One region of the Erwinia sp. 1181_3 genome, then DNA from elsewhere that is predicted to be linked to it. Evidence: predicted binding sites of a transcription regulator. Region 1 holds the regulator's gene; each other region holds the start of a gene.
What was found. The regulator Fur, encoded in region 1, represses iron uptake genes when iron is present. The targets are predictions, from matches to a motif close to ATAATAATGAGAACNACTATCAA.
Positions count from the first base shown of each region.

Region 1 (4,718 bases):
TCACTGGCGGTGATTGATTGTGGTTGTACGCCACCTCGCTGGCGCTATTTGCAGGAAACAATGGTGGTCAGTTAATTACTGTACTAGTTCGTGAGTGTGATTCTGTGTAGACTATGCGGCATTCTTGCCGTTTAGCCAGTGGATTATCCCGGTTTATGGCATGTTATTTATTGCATTCGCTAAGGGATTTCATGGCTACACCTGCTTCTGCTGTTCGTCTGCCGTCAACACTCTGGGGGGCGTTGATTATCAGTGGCACCATTATTGGTGCCGGGATGTTCTCGCTGCCGGTAGTGATGTCCGGTGCCTGGTTTGCCTGGTCCTCCGCGCTGCTGATCGTGACCTGGTTCTGTATGCTGCTGTCCGGATTACTGTATCTGGAAGCCAGCCTGCATTATCCCATCGGGGCGAGTTTTGATACGGTCACACGCGATTTACTTGGGCGTGGCTGGAACCTGATCAACGGTTTGTCCGTGGTCTTTGTGCTGGGGATCCTCACCTATGCGTACATTTCTGCCAGTGGCGCGATTATTCAGCACAGCCTTAATCAATTAAATGTCGGAATATCGGCACGTATGGCTGGGCTGCTCTTTACGCTACTGGTGGCGCTGTTTATCTGGCTGGGAACAGCGGTTGTCAGCCGGATGACGCTGATTTTTCTCGGCGCGAAGATCCTCACCTTTTTGATGATTTTTGGCGGCCTGCTGTGGCATGTTCAGCCGGCTATTCTGCTCGACAGCCAGGGAGCCGATCGCGATTATCTGCGATATCTCTGGATAGTGGTGCCGTTTTGTCTGGCCTCCTTCGGCTACCATGGCAACATTGCCGGGTTGACGACTTACTACCATAAGAATGCAGGCCGCGTGAGCCGTTGCCTGATTTACGGCACGCTGCTGGCTCTGATGATTTACTTTATCTGGATCATCGGCACGATGGGCAATATTCCCCGCAGCGAATTTAAAGCGATTGCCGCGCAAGGCGGTAATATTGACGTACTGGTGGGGGCGTTATCCGGCGTACTGCACAATCGCTCTCTGAATCTGTTACTGGATATCTTCTCTAACTTCGCCGTTGCCTGTTCATTCCTCGGTGTCAGTCTTGGCTTTTTTGATTACCTTGCCGATCTCTTTAAACTGGATAACTCCGCGTCCGGAAGATTAAAAACCACGCTGCTGACGTTTATTCTGCCGCTAACGGCCGCGATGATCTGGCCCAACGGTTTTCTGCTGGCAATCGGTTATGCCGGGCTGGCCGCGACGTTGTGGGCTGTTGTCACGCCAGCGCTACTAGCCTGGCAGTCACGTCGACGTTTTGCCACTGCCACGTGGCGAGTCAGAGGGGGGATGGCACCGATTGTGCTGGTTCTGCTGTTTGGTGCACTGAATGCCGTGGTCTCGTTGCTTTCATATGGTGGCTGGCTGCCGCTCTATACGCGATAACCTTTTGAGACAGATTGGCAGCGTTTTAGCCGGGAGGAATCGCTATAACGCAGGCATAAAAAAACCGGTGGCAAGCCACCGGTTTTTACACTGAACAGTGCAGATTATTTGTCGTGCAGAGTCTCGTCTTCACGACAGTCACCCAGAGAACAATGGCCATAAAGATACAGGCTATGGTTGCTCAGTTTGATACCGTGACGCGTGGCGATTTCACGCTGACGTTCCTCAATGTATTCGTCTCTGAACTCAATAACTTTACCGCAGTCCAGGCAGATCAGGTGATCGTGATGGTGCTGCTGAGTCAGTTCGAAAACGGATTTACCGCCTTCAAAGTTATGGCGGGTAACGATCCCCGCATCATCAAATTGGTTCAGCACGCGGTAAACGGTGGCCAGACCAATTTCTTCGCCCATATCAATCAGGCGTTTGTACAAGTCTTCCGCACTGACATGATGGCCCTCTGGTTCCTGAAGCACTTCCAGAATTTTCAGTCGGGGAAGCGTGACTTTCAGGCCGGCCTTCTTTAATGCGGTGTTATTGTCAGTCATGCGGATATTGTCCTGTTACTTTGCTAGTCACTTAGTGGCTGAAAAGCCCTGAACATCGGTCGACGCTAAAAGATGAGTGCGTCTCAGTATAGAACTGATACTCCGAAATGAAAACCATAAGGGGTGCCTGAAACCGCAATGGATGTAAGGATAAGTGTCATTACATCCAGGGTAGCACGCGCCCGAATTAGGCTGGGTTAACATTTCAATCTGCATCATCTTCACCGCTCTTTGGGCGACTCACATCCTCAAAGAGTGGGGCAGGTGCTGAGTAAGCGGGTAACCGATGGGGTTATTGTACAGTTTTGCAGATGAAAGTTACAAACATGTATCTATTACTTCTATAGGAAAAACCACTTACTTGATGTGAGATAGCTCCCACATCAAGCGGCTATGGTTATGCTTCGATGATATCTTTTAGCTGAAGTTCATCAAAAATTTGTTTTACCCACTTTTCAACGCGTTCGTTGGTGAGCTCTGGCTGGCGATCTTCATCAATGGCCAGGCCAAGGAAATGGTTATCATCTGCCATGCCTTTCGAGGCCTCGAAATGGTAGCCTTCGCTCGGCCAGTGGCCGACAATCACTGCGCCGTTCGGCTCAATGATGTCGCGGATGGTGCCCATTGCATCGCAGAAATACTCGGAATAGTCTTCCTGATCGCCGCAACCAAACAGCGCAACCAGTTTACCGTTGAAGTCGATTTCTTCCAGCGTTGGGAAGAAGTCATCCCAGTCGCACTGGGCTTCACCGTAGTACCAGGTTGGGATGCCAAGCAGCAGAATATCAAAGGCTTCAAGGTCTTCTTTGCTGCTTTTAGCAATATCACGAACTTCTGCAACATCTTTCCCCAGTTGCTTCTGGATCATTTTTGCAATGTTTTCGGTATTGCCTGTATCGCTACCAAAGAAAATGCCGACGAGTGCCATGAGTTTAATAACCTCTTGAATCTTAATGATATGGTGACTGCTGATTTTTTCGCAGATATCGCTAATGATAACAGACCGTCGTGAGCGGATAAATGAGTAATGCTGCCGGTTTTGTCGCTGAGTGCTAAGGCCCTGATACCATCAGGACGGATGACGTTGCAACTGTTCCAGCAGCATTTCTTCGATCAGTTCACTGCGGCTGATATTGCGCTCGAAAGCTAGCTGATTCAGGACATCAACCGCGTCGCTGTTCATTTTCAGTTCGACACGCTTCAGGCCGCGCACTTTATCGCGCTTGAGCTGATTGCGTTTGTTGATACGCAACTGCTCATCACGCGTCAGCGGATTAGTCTTGGGTCGTCCCGGACGTCGTTCATCTGCAAACAGATCGATCGTTGTGCGGTCCGTGTTCTCTTTTGCCATAGGAATCGTAATACTGAAAGGCTGGATTGCTGATGAATAGGGCCGTTATGCCGTCTGATAATCAGCAGCGGCAAAATTTTAGCGCGCCATCATACCCCAGCGAAAATGGTTTTCACAGCGCTAAAAAACGTCGGATTGCACGTAATACCGCATCGGGTTTCTCAGCATGTACCCAATGCCCTGCGCCGGTGATGACATGGGCACGCGCCTGCGGGAACTGGGTTAACAGTGCATCGCGATATGCATCGGCCAAATAGGGAGAACGCTCCCCACGAATGAACAGCACAGGATGTGACCAGGGGGCCAATGGCTCCCAGCCAATGATGTTTTCATAACATGCCAGCAGCGCCGGAACGTTGAAACGCCAAACACCCTCGTGGAACGACTTGAGTAAAAACTGGATAACGCCTTCTTCACTGATACTTTGACGCATCAGGGCAGTAGCTTCGCTGCGCGTGGTGATACCGGCCTCAGTCACCGCATTCAGTGCGGCAAAAATATCGTCATGATGACGCGTGGTGTAGGCCACAGGAGCGATATCAATCACTACGATCTCCTCAACACGATCGGGCGCCAGTGCGGTAATCGCCATGGCGATCTTCCCCCCCATCGAGTGACCGATCACGCTGAAACGATCGACCTGCATCGCGTCAAGCGTGTCCAGGACATCCTGAGCCATTAACGCATAATCCATCTGTTGCGCACGCGGAGACAAACCGTGGTTGCGGACATCGAGTTGAATCAAACGGCGATCGTCTTTTAATCCCCGGGCCAGTACGCCGAGGTTATCCAGGCTACCAAATAAACCGTGGATCAATACCAGTGGAAGCCCGTCAGTGGCGGATTGTTCAGATTGCAGGCGAAAATTCAAATTCATAGAGAAAGTTCTTACAGTTGGCACCAAGGCTTAGGGTATCATGGATCCCACAATTTCTGCCGCTGGCGCGAATGGCGGGTATGATCTTTTTGCGGCATATTCCGACTTTTGCCCTGAAACGGGTCTGGCGCTACACCCTGGCGGGATTTAACTTTATAATCCTGATGTTAGAACTGGATCGGCTCAACGTCATGATGGTTGCGTGGATTGTTGTCCCCGAACAACCGGTTCTGATACTAGCAACAACCGTACTGGATAAAGATGAAAACGATAGAAGTCGACGAAGAGCTATACCGTTATATTGCCAGCCACACTCAGCATATTGGTGAAAGCGCATCCGATATTTTGCGCCGTATGCTGAAGTTCACTGCGGGTCAAACTGCTCCTGTGGCGGCGAATGCTGCAGCGGCAGCCAAAGAACCTGCCGCTGCAGGTATTAAATCTGAATCCCGACCGCAGGATCGTGTTCGTGCGGTACGTGAGCTGTTGCTTTCGGATGAGTA
Region 1 covers NZ_VTDE01000002.1:748,099-752,816, reverse strand. Annotated here, with positions in the region: gene FY046_RS07915 (hypothetical protein) at 1-75, shown strand, start outside; gene mtr (tryptophan permease) at 192-1,439, shown strand; gene fur (ferric iron uptake transcriptional regulator) at 1,544-1,987, opposite strand; gene fldA (flavodoxin FldA) at 2,385-2,915, opposite strand; gene ybfE (LexA regulated protein) at 3,057-3,338, opposite strand; gene ybfF (esterase) at 3,451-4,215, opposite strand; gene seqA (replication initiation negative regulator SeqA) at 4,477-4,718, shown strand, end outside.

Region 2 (4,718 bases), on a different contig from region 1:
ACCCGTACACCGTAAGAGCCAGAGCCGGAAGTGATAAAGTTGAGGTTCGGGTCCGTCACCAGGTGGCTGTTTTCACCACTGGCAGATAGCGCAGGCTGATTATTGCCCGTGGTCATATTTCCCTGACTGACCTGAAGTTTCTGACCATCGTTAACTTCCCATGGTGATGTTGCCGCAGCACTCAGAGGAAACAATAGTAGCGTCACGATATTGCAGGTAAATCGCTTATTCATTTTTCGCATAAAATCCCTTTATTACTTAACTCATCAATAAATACAAAACAGTCCATTTAAACGTCACAACATCATATTCCCCATTGGGTTTAACTCATAAATTAACAATAGGAAAGTACTTTATTCTTCGAAATAAAAAATGAAAAAAAACGATTAAGCCTCACTAATAAAAATAAAAAACAATAAAATAAAAACAGGCTGTAGCCACTCAGATTATCTGAAAGATATTTTTTCAGAATTAGGATTTCTCTAAGGTAATAGTGAATTACAGTGAACCATGTAAGAGGGATATCGCACTTTTTGCGGCAAAACTGGCGTACACTTTTCACCCTTCAATCAGGAGGGAATGGCCAAATTATCCCCATTCATCGGCGCAGATGGGCAGTTTGTGCGGCAAAAATCCAACTTTCTGCCCTCATAGCGCTACACTTCGCCCTGACCGTAAACTGAATCTGAGGTATTAAGTGAAAATTAAAAGCTACGCAGCAATGAAAGCAGGACAGGCTCTGGAGCTGTATGAGTTCGACGCAGGCGCGCTGAGTGCAGAGGAAGTGGAAGTCGAGGTGGAATACTGTGGCGTCTGCCATTCCGATTTGTCGATGATCGATAACGAATGGGGCATCTCTCAGTACCCGACTATCGGCGGTCATGAAGTGATCGGACGTGTCTCCGCGCTCGGGGATGCGGCAAAAAACAAAGGACTGTCTGTGGGCCAGCGCGTGGGCATTGGCTGGACGGCGAAAAGCTGTCAGCACTGCGATGCCTGCATTAACGGTGAGCAGGTGAACTGCGAACAGGGAACCATCCCGACAATTCTGAATAACGGCGGTTTCGCCGAGAAGCTGCGTGCAGACTGGCAGTGGGTGATCCCATTACCAGAAAGCCTGGATGCGGCGACCGCAGGCCCACTGCTGTGTGGGGGGATCACCGTGTTTAAACCACTGCTGATGAGCAACATTACCGCCACCAGCCGCGTCGGCGTCATCGGCATTGGCGGTCTTGGCCATATCGCGATTAAGATTCTGCGGGCGATGGGCGCTGAAGTGGTCGCATTCAGCTCCACACCGGATAAAAAGCAGTCCATCCTGGATCTGGGTGCCGATGAAGTGATCAACAGCCGTGACCCGGAAGCGTTGAAGTCACAGGCGGGCCGTTTCGACCTGATCCTCAGCACCGTTGCCGTTGACCTTGACTGGAAACCGTACTTCGATGCCCTGGCACCGAAAGGCAAATTCCACACCGTGGGTGCCGTGATGAAGCCGTTCCAGGTGGGCGCATTTGATTTGATCATGGGCGACAAAGCAGTGACCGGTTCGTCTACCGGATCGCCGGGCCAGTTGCGTTCGCTGCTGAAGCTGGCGTCACGTCGCGATATCGCGCCGCACGTCGAGTATTTCCCGATGTCGAAAATTAACGATGCGCTGGACCATGTGCGCGCCGGAAAAGCCAATTTCCGCGTGGTATTGAAAGCGGATTTTTAAGCCGTTGATCGTAACGGGCGGGGCATGCCCCGCCCCTACGAGATCCCCGGCATCATCCATTCCAGGGGCCAGCATGCCCCTGCGAGATCCCCGGCATCATCCATTCCAGGGGCCAGCATGCCCCCTACGAGATCCCCGGCATCATCCATTCCAGGGGCCAGCATGCCCCTGCGAGATCCCCGGCATCATCCATTCCAGGGGTCAGCATGCCCCCTGCGAGGTCCCCGGCATCATCCATTGTAGGGGTCGGGCATGCCCGACCCGTTTCATCGGCAGACTCCTTGTTCCCGTTTTAGTTCACCCTTCATGCAATATTTATTTACATCCCATACTCAAATAATTATAGTTCTCATTTGCTTTACCATTACAGGCACTAATCTGCCTGATTGCCGTATCAGTGGACCTCGCCGCTACTTCATGGATAAGTCAGAGTACTCATACCGCCTAAGGATAACCGGTAGATATTTTCGTGCCCGGTGCAGGTATTGACTCAACATCAGCAACTTATTCCAGGAATGACCGTGCCAATGTCTCGCTCTGAATCCCGTAAGCAGCCTCACTCAGCGCCATTATCTGCATCTCGTATTTTCACCCCATCTGTTGCCGCACTGTTGGTAATGTCGGCATTGCAACCGGCCTTTGCCGCCGACAACGCCAAAACCGATACGCTGACCGTTGAAGCGAATGTTGATGCAACTGCACAGCAGGCCGTCACCGACTACAGCGTTCCGGTGACGTCTGCGGGCACTAAGATGCCGCTGACACTGCGTGATATCCCGCAGTCTGTTTCTATCGTCAGTAAGCAGCGTATGCAGGATCAGGGGTTACAAACCGTTGGCGAGGTACTGAACAATACCGTCGGCGTTTCCGCCTCCAATATTGACTCAGATCGTTCAAATTATTATTCACGCGGCTTCATGATTAATAACTACCTGACTGACGGCATCCCGACCGTTGTCGACAATCAATGGGACCTGGGTGATACCGCCGCTGATACCGCTATCTATGATCGCATCGAAGTCATTCGTGGTGCTAACAGCCTGAGCACTGGCTCCGGCAACCCGTCTGCTTCAGTGAATATGGTGCGCAAACACGCCGACAGTAACGTGCTGACCGGTAACTTCTCTGCAGAAACCGGCAGCTGGGACAAACAGCGCTATACCGGTGATATCAGCACGCCGCTGAATGAATCGGGCACCGTTCGTGGCCGCGCTATCGGCGGTTATCAGGATAACGACAAATGGATCGATCGCTATAACGCACGCAAAAAATTCCTCACCCTGGTGATGGATGCGGACCTGACCGATTCCACTACGCTCTCCTTCGGCTGGGATTATCAGCAGAGCCATACCAATGATCCAAGCTGGGGCGGTCTGCCAACCTTCAATAGTGATGGTAGCCGCACCGATTTTGATCGTAGCTTTAACACAGCATCCGACTGGACTTACAGCGATAAAGAGTCCAATAAAGTCTTCGCCACGCTGACGCAGAAATTTGATAACGGCTGGCAGGCGCAGGTGAATGGCTCGCATGCGAAAACCACCTTTGATACGCGACTGATGTATCCCTACGGCTACCCGGATAAAATTACGGGCCAGGGTGTGGCGGGCGTGAATGGCTGGAACAAAGGTTCACGTAAAGTTGATGGCGTTGACCTGTATGCCAATGGCCCGTTTGAATTACTGGGTCGTACCCACCAGCTGATGGTCGGCGGTAGCTATAGCAAACAGGAAAGCCTGTTCTTCAATACCTTCTCTGATATGTCGGCCATCAATTTCGGTAATTACAATAACTGGGACGGCAATGTTGACGAAGGTAACTGGGGGCCATGGACCGTAGAGAAAGACGACAGCATCCGCCAGAAATCGGCTTACACCGCAGCGCGCTTCTCGCTGACCGATCCGCTGTCATTATTGGTCGGTGCGCGTTATACCGAGTGGCGTGGCAATGGCACCAGCGGCAACAAAACCACCAGCAAGGTCGCGCCATATGCGGGTCTGACGTATGACATTAATGATACGTACTCGGCTTACGCCAGCTATACCTCCATCTTCCAGCCACAGACCTACCGCAACGCGGATGCGCAATACCTTGGCGCAGTGACCGGAAAAAGCTACGAAACCGGCCTGAAAGGCGACTGGAATAACAGCCGTCTGACCGCCACGCTGTCACTGTTCCGTACCGAGCAAAACAACCTGGGCATCAGTACTTATCTCCCTATCGGTACCTCAACGGAATATGCGTATGAATCCGTTGATGCCGTCAGCCGTGGCGTTGAGTTTGAAATAAACGGTGCGTTGACCGATAACTGGCAGATGACCTTCGGTGCATCGCGCTACATCGCAGAACAGCGTGACGGCACCGCCGTGATGCCGGAAGTGCCACGCACCACCGCCAAGCTGTTTACCCGCTATCGTCTGCCGATGTTGCAGGACCTCACCATCGGTGGTGGCGTGAACTGGCAGAATAAAACCTGGGCAAATGTTGCAGACGCCCCTGCGGATTATATCGACCAGTCACCGGTTACCCTCGTGAATCTGTTCAGCCGCTACCAGGTGACGAAGCAGGTTTCCGTGCAGGCAAATATTAACAACCTGTTCGATAAAGAGTATTACGATTATATGGGAACTTACGTGGTGTATGGCGCACCGCGTAACTTCACAGTATCGGCTAACTACTCGTTTTAATGAGATAAAATACCTTTCCCACAATGCCAGCCGCGACGGCTGGCTGGCATTGTTCTCCCGCTCTGATAAAAATACCAACGCGTGACTTTTTTTCCGATTACACTGCACCATCGATCGGCACAATGTCGCTTATTCATGCACTATTACTCTCCTGATGACAGACAATTAAAACAGCGCTCTGAGCGCTTTATTCGTCGCATGTTCGCCATGCGGCAATTGGGCACCTTTTTGTGTTTTTTCCCTATCCTGTCGGTGCTGTTGGAGCTGGGTCGGGGCATGTGGCTGACCATTTTGCTCAGTATTAACGCTTTTATCTG
Region 2 covers NZ_VTDE01000005.1:151,224-155,941, forward strand. Annotated here, with positions in the region: gene FY046_RS15170 (autotransporter family protein) at 1-233, opposite strand, end outside; gene ahr (NADPH-dependent aldehyde reductase Ahr) at 698-1,714, shown strand; gene fhuE (ferric-rhodotorulic acid/ferric-coprogen receptor FhuE) at 2,242-4,401, shown strand; gene FY046_RS15185 (diguanylate cyclase) at 4,537-4,718, shown strand, end outside.
Region 2: a site for Fur is predicted at 2,051-2,073, ahead of fhuE (ferric-rhodotorulic acid/ferric-coprogen receptor FhuE). Genes of this name have one in related genera too.

Region 3 (4,718 bases), on a different contig from region 1:
GCACCATAGAACGGCTGACGTTCCTGGCGGGCGCCAGGTGACAGCGTTCCGGGTGATGAGGTTTTCTCGTCACTGGCCGCATGAACCGGACAACCGCCCGCCACTACCAGGGCACCACTGAGGATGCCCATTCCTTTCAGTAAACGACGACGTGACGCTAACGCCACACCGTCAACAGGTTTTGCCATTTCTGATTAATCCAGACCGAGCGTACCACGCAGCAGGGAAAGGTCTTCGGCCAGCGCCGTAATAGGACCTTTCAGTGCCGTGCGATCGGCATCAGTCAATTTCTCGTAAGATTCATAGCCGTCTTTGGTACGGTACTTCGCCAGAATGGTATCGACTTTTTTGAAGTTACCGTCCACTTTCGCCAGCAGTTCAGGGTCAGATTTCTGCACCAGCGGACGCAGCAGGTTGACGATCTTCTGCGCGCCATCAACGTTGGCCTGGAAATCCCACAGGTCAGTACGGCTGTAGCGGTCTTCTTCACCCGAAATTTTGCTGGAAGCGACTTCCTCAATCAGACCCGCAGCACCGCCAACCACTTTGCCCGGAGGGAAAGCCAGTTCACTGATACGGGTCTGCAGATCCAGCACATCTTTGTACAGCTGGTCGGCGAATTTATCCATACCTTTGGTGGTGTTATCGGCAAATAACACTTTTTCCAGACGGTGGAAGCCGGTGAAATTAGGGTCCTCTGCTTTCTTCTCGAAATCATCTTCGCGGGCATCAATCCGGCCATCAAGATCGGAGAACAGCTCAGCAATCGGCTCAATACGCTCGTAGTGCTGACGGGTTGGCGCAAACAGGGCTTTCGCTTTCGCCAGATCGCCCGCTTTCACGGCATCAGTGAAAGCTTTGGTGCCGGTGACCAGCTGGGCCACTTCCTGAGTGACATACAGCTTATAATCAGCAATCGGCCCAACCAGTTGCAGTACATCCGGCTTGCCGTCGTTCACTTTACTGCCGTTCGCTTTCACGATCAGCTTGCCTTTCGGGTTGCTCAGCAGGCCGCAGGTAATATCGTACTCACCCGCTTCCAGATTCGCGGTCAGCTTCTGGGTGAAGGATGGCGCGATATTTTCACGCTCTTCCACCACCATTACGCCTTTCAGAATCTCCCACTCCAGCGCTTTCTGGCTGTTGTTCTTAATGATGAACTGCGTTTTGCCTGCATCCACGGTCAGTGTCATCGGTTCACACTGTTTATCGGTCACGCTGACGTTAACCTGTGGGATATCGGCAGCCAGCGCTGCGCCGGATGAAGTCAGGGCGGCCAGCAGGGCAGCATTCAGTGCGTGGCGGCGAAAGTGTGTGGTCATTGAGTCATCCCAGTCAAAGTGTTGTTAACGGCAGACCATCAGCCTGCCAGACAGATTCAGCGCGTGGTACGCGCAGAGGTCGATACAGAGCGCGCAGGCAGTGCAAACAGCAGCAACGCAGGAATCAGATAGATAAACCACACCGCGACTTCACTGACGCTTGGCGCTTCCTGATAGCCCAGCAGGCCCTCCAGTAAGGTGCCAACAACGCTGTGGGTGGTCAGGGTGTTACTCAAATCAAACGCCACGTCCTGGAAGTGATTCCATAACCCGGCTTCATGAAAGGCACGGATCGCCCCTGCGGCCAGTCCGGCAGCGACGAAAATAATGAACAGGCTGGTCCATTTAAAGAAGCTGGCCAGGTTAAGGCGCACCCCACCCCAGTAAATCAGCATACCCAGCACCACCGCAGTGCCAAGGCCGAGCATCGCACCCAACGGTGGCGCATAACCTACATCCTGCTGGAACGCGGCCAGCAGGAAAAAGACGGATTCCAGCCCTTCACGCGCCACGGCAAGGAACACCATCATGATCAGCGCCCAGCCGCTGCTGTTGCCCTTCTGTAACGCGCTATCAACAGCCTCTTCCAGCTGTGCCTTTACGTTACGTGAGACTTTACGCATCCAGAACACCATCCAGGTGAGGATCACCACGGCAACGGCGGCAACCAGGCCTTCAAACAGCTCCTGCTCTTTCTGCGGGAACTCGCCCGTGGTTTCATTGATAAACCAGCCGAGTGCAAGGCACAGCGCGGCAGCAACAAACACCCCAATCCACATGGCACCAAACCACTGACTGCGCTGGGTGCGTTTCAGGTAACTGGCGATCAGGCTGACAATCAGCGCCGCTTCCAATCCTTCGCGTAACATAATAAGAAACGGGACAAACATGCCATACACCTCAAAGCGTGAAATTAGGTCAAAACCAGTAAAGATAAGTAAAATAAAAACGATATTGATTATCATTATCGGGCGACTAATTACAAGATGGCGGAACGATATTTTCGTGTTTTGCGAGATGGGAAAAATTAAGCAAATGTAACGATGACGACAGGGCTTTCTCCCGCTCGTTCCCGACGGACAGACAGGAGCGAGGGCATAAAACGGGAAAGCGAGCTGAATTGCAGAGGGGGAAGATTCGCTGGTACCGGGCGGCACCAGCGAAGAGGAGAGCTTAGTCGGCCTGATATTCGGCTTCAGCGGCATCAAAACGCTGCTCAGCAGCGGCAGATGGCCCTTTGCCCAGCAGGCTGAAGACCACAATCGCGATACTGCCGAACAGGAAGCCTGGAATAATCTCGTAGAGGTCAAACCATTCGTATTGTTTCCATACCAGCACGGTCGCCGCACCGACGATCATCCCGGCCAGTGCACCGTTACGCGTCATACGTCTCCAGACAAGAGAGAGCAGAACCACCGGACCAAATGCCGCACCGAAGCCAGCCCAGGCATAGCTCACCAGACCCAGTACACGGTTGTCCGGATTCGCGGCCAGCGCAATAGCAATTGCCGCCACCAGCAGCACCATCAAGCGCCCCACCCACACCAGCTCACGCTGGCTGGCCCCTTTACGCAGGAAGTTCTTATACAGATCTTCCGTCAGTGCGCTGGAGCACACCAGCAGCTGGCAACTGAGCGTTGACATCACCGCCGCCAGAATCGCGGACAGCAGGATCCCGGCAATCCATGGGTTAAACAAAATGCGCGCCAGTTCAATAAAGATACGCTCACTATTCTGCGAAACCTCGCCCGCCAGTGCAGGGTTGTTCTGGAAGTAGGCGATACCAAAGAAGCCCACGGCGACAGCACCCGCCAGGCACAGAATCATCCAGATCATCCCGATACGACGTGCGGTACGAATAGAACGGTGAGAATCCGCCGCCATAAAACGCGCCAGAATATGCGGTTGGCCGAAGTAGCCCAGCCCCCAGCCCAGCAGGGAGATAATCGCCACAAAGTTGAGATTTTTCAGCATATCGACATTGGCAAGGCTCTTGGCTTTGATCACGACCATCGCATCGTCCAGACCACCGACCGCAAGAATGACCATCACCGGCGTCAGGATCAGGGCAAAAATCATCAGGCTGGCCTGCACCGTGTCAGTCCAGCTGACCGCGAGGAAACCGCCGACGAACGTATAAACGATAGTCGCAGCAGCACCGGCCCACAGGGCTGTCTGGTAACTCATACCGAAGGTACTTTCGAACAGTCGCGCACCCGCCACCACGCCAGAAGCGCAGTAGATGGTGAAGAAGATCAGGATGACCACGGCGGAGATCACGCGCAATAGCTTGCTGGTGTCTTCAAAACGGCTGGAGAAGTAGTCCGGCAACGTCAGGGCATTGCCGTGATGCTCAGTCTGCACGCGCAAACGGCCCGCGACAATTTTCCAGTTCAGATACGCCCCCAGGGTCAGGCCAATGGCGATCCAGCTTTTTGAAATCCCGGCAAGGAAGATAGCGCCCGGCAGGCCCATCAGCAGCCAGCCGCTCATATCGGACGCACCGGCAGAGAGTGCCGTCACAACAGCACCTAAACTACGACCACCGAGAATATAGTCATCAAAGTTTTTCGTTGAACGGTATGCGATGAAACCAATCAGCACCATGCCAAGAATATAAACACAAAATGTCACCATCATGGGTGTACTTACAGTCATTTAAGTTCTCCACTTATTATTCGTTTCCACAGCGGGAGGCTGCATATGCGTCATCTGCCGGAACGAAGCAGACCGGCGCACGGGGGGGGCATCCAGCCGGGGGGCGGTATCCTGCCGTAAACGGCTGTGTGGCACAAACGATTTAACACAGCTCGTACATCCATTTCACCAGGTTGTTACTATTAAATGCCAGCAGGTTGCACTCCATCACACTTCACCGGGTTGCACCCGCACAGCAACCCCATAAAAACCAGGCTTAACGGCGCTTTCACGAACCTGGCGAGTTTCTTGCAGCAATATCCATGCCGCTTTTTTTACGTTAACAAAAAGCCCATTTTTAAGTTTGAGGAGAGGGTCACATTTAACGAGGTTGCACAAAGTTGCAACATCAGTGATATTGCACCCTATCATTTGTTATCTACTGATTCAGGAGCTGTAAGGCATGGGCACAACTACCATGGGTGTGAAACTGGACGATGCAACACGCGACCGGATTAAACAGGCTGCGCTACAGATTGACCGCACCCCGCACTGGCTGATCAAGCAGGCCATTTTCAACTATCTGCAACAGATCGAACAAGGCACCACGCTGGCCGAGCTCCCCACCAGCACCCTCGTTGTCGAGAGCGATGTACGCCCGTCGGAAGAGACGCACCAGCCCTTCCTGGATTTTGCCGAGCAGATCCTGCCGCAGTCGGTCGCCCGTGCCGCCATCACTTCTGCCTGGCGCCGCCCGGA
Region 3 covers NZ_VTDE01000001.1:403,270-407,987, forward strand. Annotated here, with positions in the region: gene efeB (iron uptake transporter deferrochelatase/peroxidase subunit) at 1-188, opposite strand, end outside; gene efeO (iron uptake system protein EfeO) at 195-1,322, opposite strand; gene efeU (iron uptake transporter permease EfeU) at 1,379-2,212, opposite strand; gene putP (sodium/proline symporter PutP) at 2,496-3,980, opposite strand; gene putA (trifunctional transcriptional regulator/proline dehydrogenase/L-glutamate gamma-semialdehyde dehydrogenase) at 4,423-4,718, shown strand, end outside.
Region 3: a site for Fur is predicted at 2,271-2,293, ahead of efeU (iron uptake transporter permease EfeU). Genes of this name have one in related genera too.

Region 4 (4,718 bases), on a different contig from region 1:
CCGCACGGCCAATACCGGAGTCGGCACCGGTCACCAGCGCCTTGCGCCCTTTCAGACGTTCACTGCCACGATAGCTGTTTTCACCGCAGTCCGGCCGTGGGCGCATATCGGCCTGCACGCCCGGTGCAGGTTGACGCTGTTTCGGATACTCAGTGGCGGGATACTGGGTGAGAGGATTCTGCATTTCATATTGGTCTGCCATGGTTCCTCCGGCTGTTGATAACAGTTTTATTCATCAATAAGGCTAGTCATCGCTCAGAGCATGTCGAGGTCGGAAACAGTAAAAATCAGTCATCCTGTTGATATACGGTACGAAAAAAAGGAATGAACAATGCGATCAAATATAACCAAATGTGAATATTCATTGAAGGTTGCTCATGGAGGGTTCAGAAAAATGTACAGATTTTAAACTTTACGTCCTCTGTTAATTTTTGATTACCAATGTAAATAAATTGTAAATTAACAGAGTGATCACCATCACATACATGACCGCCTTGGCAGGATAAAAACGAGAGAAACACAAAAAGGATGCAGTCATGGCGATAACCCCCCAGCTCAATACATCGCGGCAAGGCGGTGCGAAAACAATCTTCAACGTTACCAGCGGTAACTTCCTCGAAATGTACGATTTCATGGTGTTTGGCTACTACGCCACCGCCATTGCCAAAACCTTCTTCCCCGGGGATGACCCCTTCGCCTCGCTAATGCTGACGCTGATGACCTTTGGCGCAGGTTTTCTGATGCGTCCGCTGGGGGCAATTATCCTCGGCGCGTACATTGACCAGCACGGACGCCGTAAGGGGTTACTGCTCACGCTCGGGCTAATGGCGATCGGTACACTGACCATTGCGGTCGTCCCGGGCTACAGCACCCTCGGCATGGCTGCACCGATCCTGATCCTGCTGGGGCGTCTGCTCCAGGGGTTCTCGGCCGGGGTCGAACTGGGCGGCGTGTCGGTGTATCTGTCAGAGATCGCGCCAAAGGGCAAAAAAGGCTTCTACGTCAGCTGGCAATCTGGCAGTCAGCAGATTGCGGTGATCTTCGCGGCACTACTGGGCCTGCTGCTTAACCATCTGCTGGATAAAGGCCAGGTGACCGAATGGGGCTGGCGCATTCCCTTCGTCATCGGCTGTATGATTGTGCCGTTCCTGTTCTGGATCCGCCGGATGCTGGAGGAGACAGAAGCCTTTAGCCAGCGTAAACATCACCCGACGATGCGTCAGATTATGCACTCGGTCGGCAGTAACTGGGCGCTGATCCTCGCCGGCATGCTGATGGTGGTCACCACCACGGTGATGTTCTATATGATCACCGCGTTTACCCCTACGTTCGGCAAAACAGTGCTGATGATGAGCGACAGAGAGAGCTTCTTTGTCACACTGTGCGTTGGGATCTCCAATCTGATCTGGCTGCCAGTAATGGGTTCCCTCTCTGACCGTTACGGTCGCCGCCCGCTGTTACTGCTGTTTACCGTGCTGATGATCCTGACCGCCTGGCCGGTGCTGCACTGGCTGGTCGGCTCGCCCAGCCTCACCCATCTGCTGGAAGCGGAACTGTGGCTCTCCTTCCTGTATGGCAGCTATAACGGGGCCATGGTGGTGTATCTGACGGAGGTGATGCCGGCTGAAGTGCGGGCGACGGGGTTCTCCCTGGCGTATAGCCTGGCGACTGCGCTGTTTGGCGGTTTTACACCCGCGATATGCAGCTATCTGATTCATGTTACCGGAGATAAAGCGATGCCGGGCGTATGGCTGACGATTGCCGCGCTATGCGGGCTGGCAGGCTCGTTGATGATTAAGCGGTTGGTGAAGCAGTATCAGGTACGGCGTCTGAAAGAGCCGGCGATTCAGGTATAAACGAAAGGGGCGACCAGAAATGGTCGCCCCTGCGAGATTATTTACTGACGGTTTCCATGCCCATCAGGCCAATCTTCAGATACCCGGCCTGGCGCAGTTTATCCATCACGCCCATCAGGGTTTCATAATCGACCGACTTATCCGCCTGGAAGAAAATGGTCGTGTCTTTCTTGCCTTCAGTCTGCTTAATCAGCGTATCGACCAGCGTTTCCTGCGTCACGGCATCATTACCGATAAACAGCTGACGGTCGGCTTTGATCGACAGATACACCGGTTTTTCAGGACGCGGCTGCGGCGAACTGGTGGACGCAGGCAGATTGACGCGCACGTCAACGGTGGCCAGTGGCGCGGCGACCATAAAGATAATCAGCAGCACCAGCATGACGTCGATAAACGGCGTCACGTTGATTTCGTGCATTTCACCGTTGCTATCGAGATCTTCGTTTAATCGCATTGCCATAATGCTTAACCTACCCGCAGTTTCTGCGCAGACTGAACGCGATGTGCACCTTCGCTGGCAGCGAGGTCAAGGTCGCGGCTCTGCAACAGCAGAACCTGTGCCGCCACATCGCCCAGTGAGGCTTTGTAGCTGCCGATCATACGGGCAAAGACGTTATAGATCACTACAGCAGGGATCGCCGCAACCAGACCGATAGCGGTAGCCAACAGCGCTTCAGCAATGCCGGGAGCAACAACAGCCAGGTTGGTGGTCTGCGTTTTTGCAATGCCGATGAAGCTGTTCATGATGCCCCAGACCGTACCGAACAGACCGACAAACGGGGCAATCGCACCAATGGTTGCGAGGAAGCCGTTACCACGACCGGCATGACGGCTGAAAGCCGCAACGCGACGCTCAAGGCGGAAACCGGTACGCTCTTTGATGCCGGTGTTGTCGTCAGAACCGGCTGACAGTTCCAGCTCGTTTTCCGCTTCTTTCACCAACAGCGTGCTGAGACTGTGGCCTTTAAAGCTCTCACACACCTGAGAGGCTTCTTCCAGTGAACGTACATTCGCCAGCAACTGCTGCTCACGTTTCAGACGCTTACGCGCAGCGCTCAGCTCAATGCTTTTGCTGAAGAAAATAGCCCAGGTGACAACGGACGCCAACAGAAGGCCAATCATCACCGCTTTAACCACGATGTCTGCATGCTGATACATGCCCCAGACGGACAGGTCCATCTGCATCAAATCATTTGTCACGCTGTGTCTCCAACGTCAATTGCTGATAGCGAAAAATTCTATCGCGGATCATACCAAAACAGCGGGGAATTGATAGTAGTTCTCATTACTATTTACAACTTTCTGGACGTTTTATGCTCGTTTCGTTGATTACCGGAACCGACTTTCGCACTGATGGTGAATTTTCATCACTTATGCGCCTGTCGAATTTCCCCTGAACGGCTACCGTGTTAACGTTAAAAAAAGGGTAAAAATGACACAGGATTTTTATGAGCAGCGAAAAAATTGAAACGGCACTGATTCGTGCCGGACGTAGCAAACGTTATACCCAGGGATCCGTAAACACAGTGATTCAGCGGGCTTCTTCGCTAGTATTCGATACGGTCGCCGACAAAAAACGGGCCACTGCCGGGCGGGCAGACGGCGAGCTGTTTTACGGGCGCCGTGGCACCCTGACCCACTTTTCATTGCAGGAAGCGATGACCGAACTGGAAGGCGGTGCCGGTTGTGCACTCTACCCTTGCGGCGCAGCAGCGGTAGCCAATGCCATTCTCGCCTTTGTTTCCGCCGGGGATAATGTGCTGATGAGCGGCAGCGTCTATGAGCCAACGCAGGATTTCTGCACTAAAATTCTCAGTAAAATGAATGTGAGCACCACCTGGTTTGATCACACCATCGGCAGCGAGATCGCCGAAAAGGTGCAGCCCAATACGCGCGTGGTGTTTCTGGAGTCTCCGGCGTCGATCACCATGGAAGTACAGGATGTTCCGGCGATCGTTGCGGCAATCCGCAGCAAAGCCCCCGACGCAATCATTATGATCGACAACACCTGGGGCGCAGGCATTTTGTTCCGCGCACTGGATTTTGGCGTAGATATCTCCATTCAGGCGGGCACCAAATATCTGATTGGTCATTCCGATGCGATGATTGGCACCGCCGTCGCTAATGCACGCTGCTGGGAACAGCTGCGGGAAAACTCCTATCTGATGGGGCAAATGGTCGATGCCGATACGGCTTATATGGCCAGCCGTGGCCTGCGCACCCTGGCGGTGCGTCTGCGCCAGCATGAAGAGAGCAGCCTGCGCGTGGCGCACTGGCTGGCAGAGCGTCCTGAAGTGGCGGTGGTCAATCACCCGGCGCTGCCGCAGTGCAAAGGTCATGCTTTCTGGAAGCGTGATTTCACTGGCAGCAGCGGCCTGTTCTCCTTTGTGCTGAAGGAAAAACTGAGTCATACGCAGCTGGCACATTACCTCGACCACTTCACTCACTTCAGTATGGCGTACTCCTGGGGCGGCTATGAGTCGTTGATTCTGGCTAACCAGCCGGAAGAACTCGCGGCGATCCGTCCGGCGGGCGGTGTGGATTTCACCGGTACGCTGGTACGCCTGCATATAGGACTGGAAAACGTGGACGATTTGATTGATGACCTGGCCGCCGGTTTTGCCCGCCTGAGCCGCTGAATCCCCGAAACCTCAACAATTGATCAATGGCGTCTCGGGTTCGCGCCTTTGATCAAGGTGTTGGCACTCATTTACAGTTACACTAAGCAACGAAGTTTCGATAGCCAGAATAATGGGTGTTTTCTATAGCCAACGAGCTGGCGCTACAGCAAGGCGCCAGGTATGAAGGCGAAGCGGTCACGGGATAAAGAATGAGTGTACTACACGAGATTGTTCAGGCGCT
Region 4 covers NZ_VTDE01000003.1:510,773-515,490, forward strand. Annotated here, with positions in the region: gene FY046_RS10815 (SDR family oxidoreductase) at 1-202, opposite strand, end outside; gene tcuC (MFS transporter) at 537-1,856, shown strand; gene exbD (TonB system transport protein ExbD) at 1,894-2,316, opposite strand; gene exbB (tol-pal system-associated acyl-CoA thioesterase) at 2,322-3,056, opposite strand; gene metC (cystathionine beta-lyase) at 3,305-4,495, shown strand; gene FY046_RS10840 (DedA family protein) at 4,687-4,718, shown strand, end outside.
Region 4: a site for Fur is predicted at 3,126-3,148, ahead of exbB (tol-pal system-associated acyl-CoA thioesterase). Genes of this name have one in related genera too.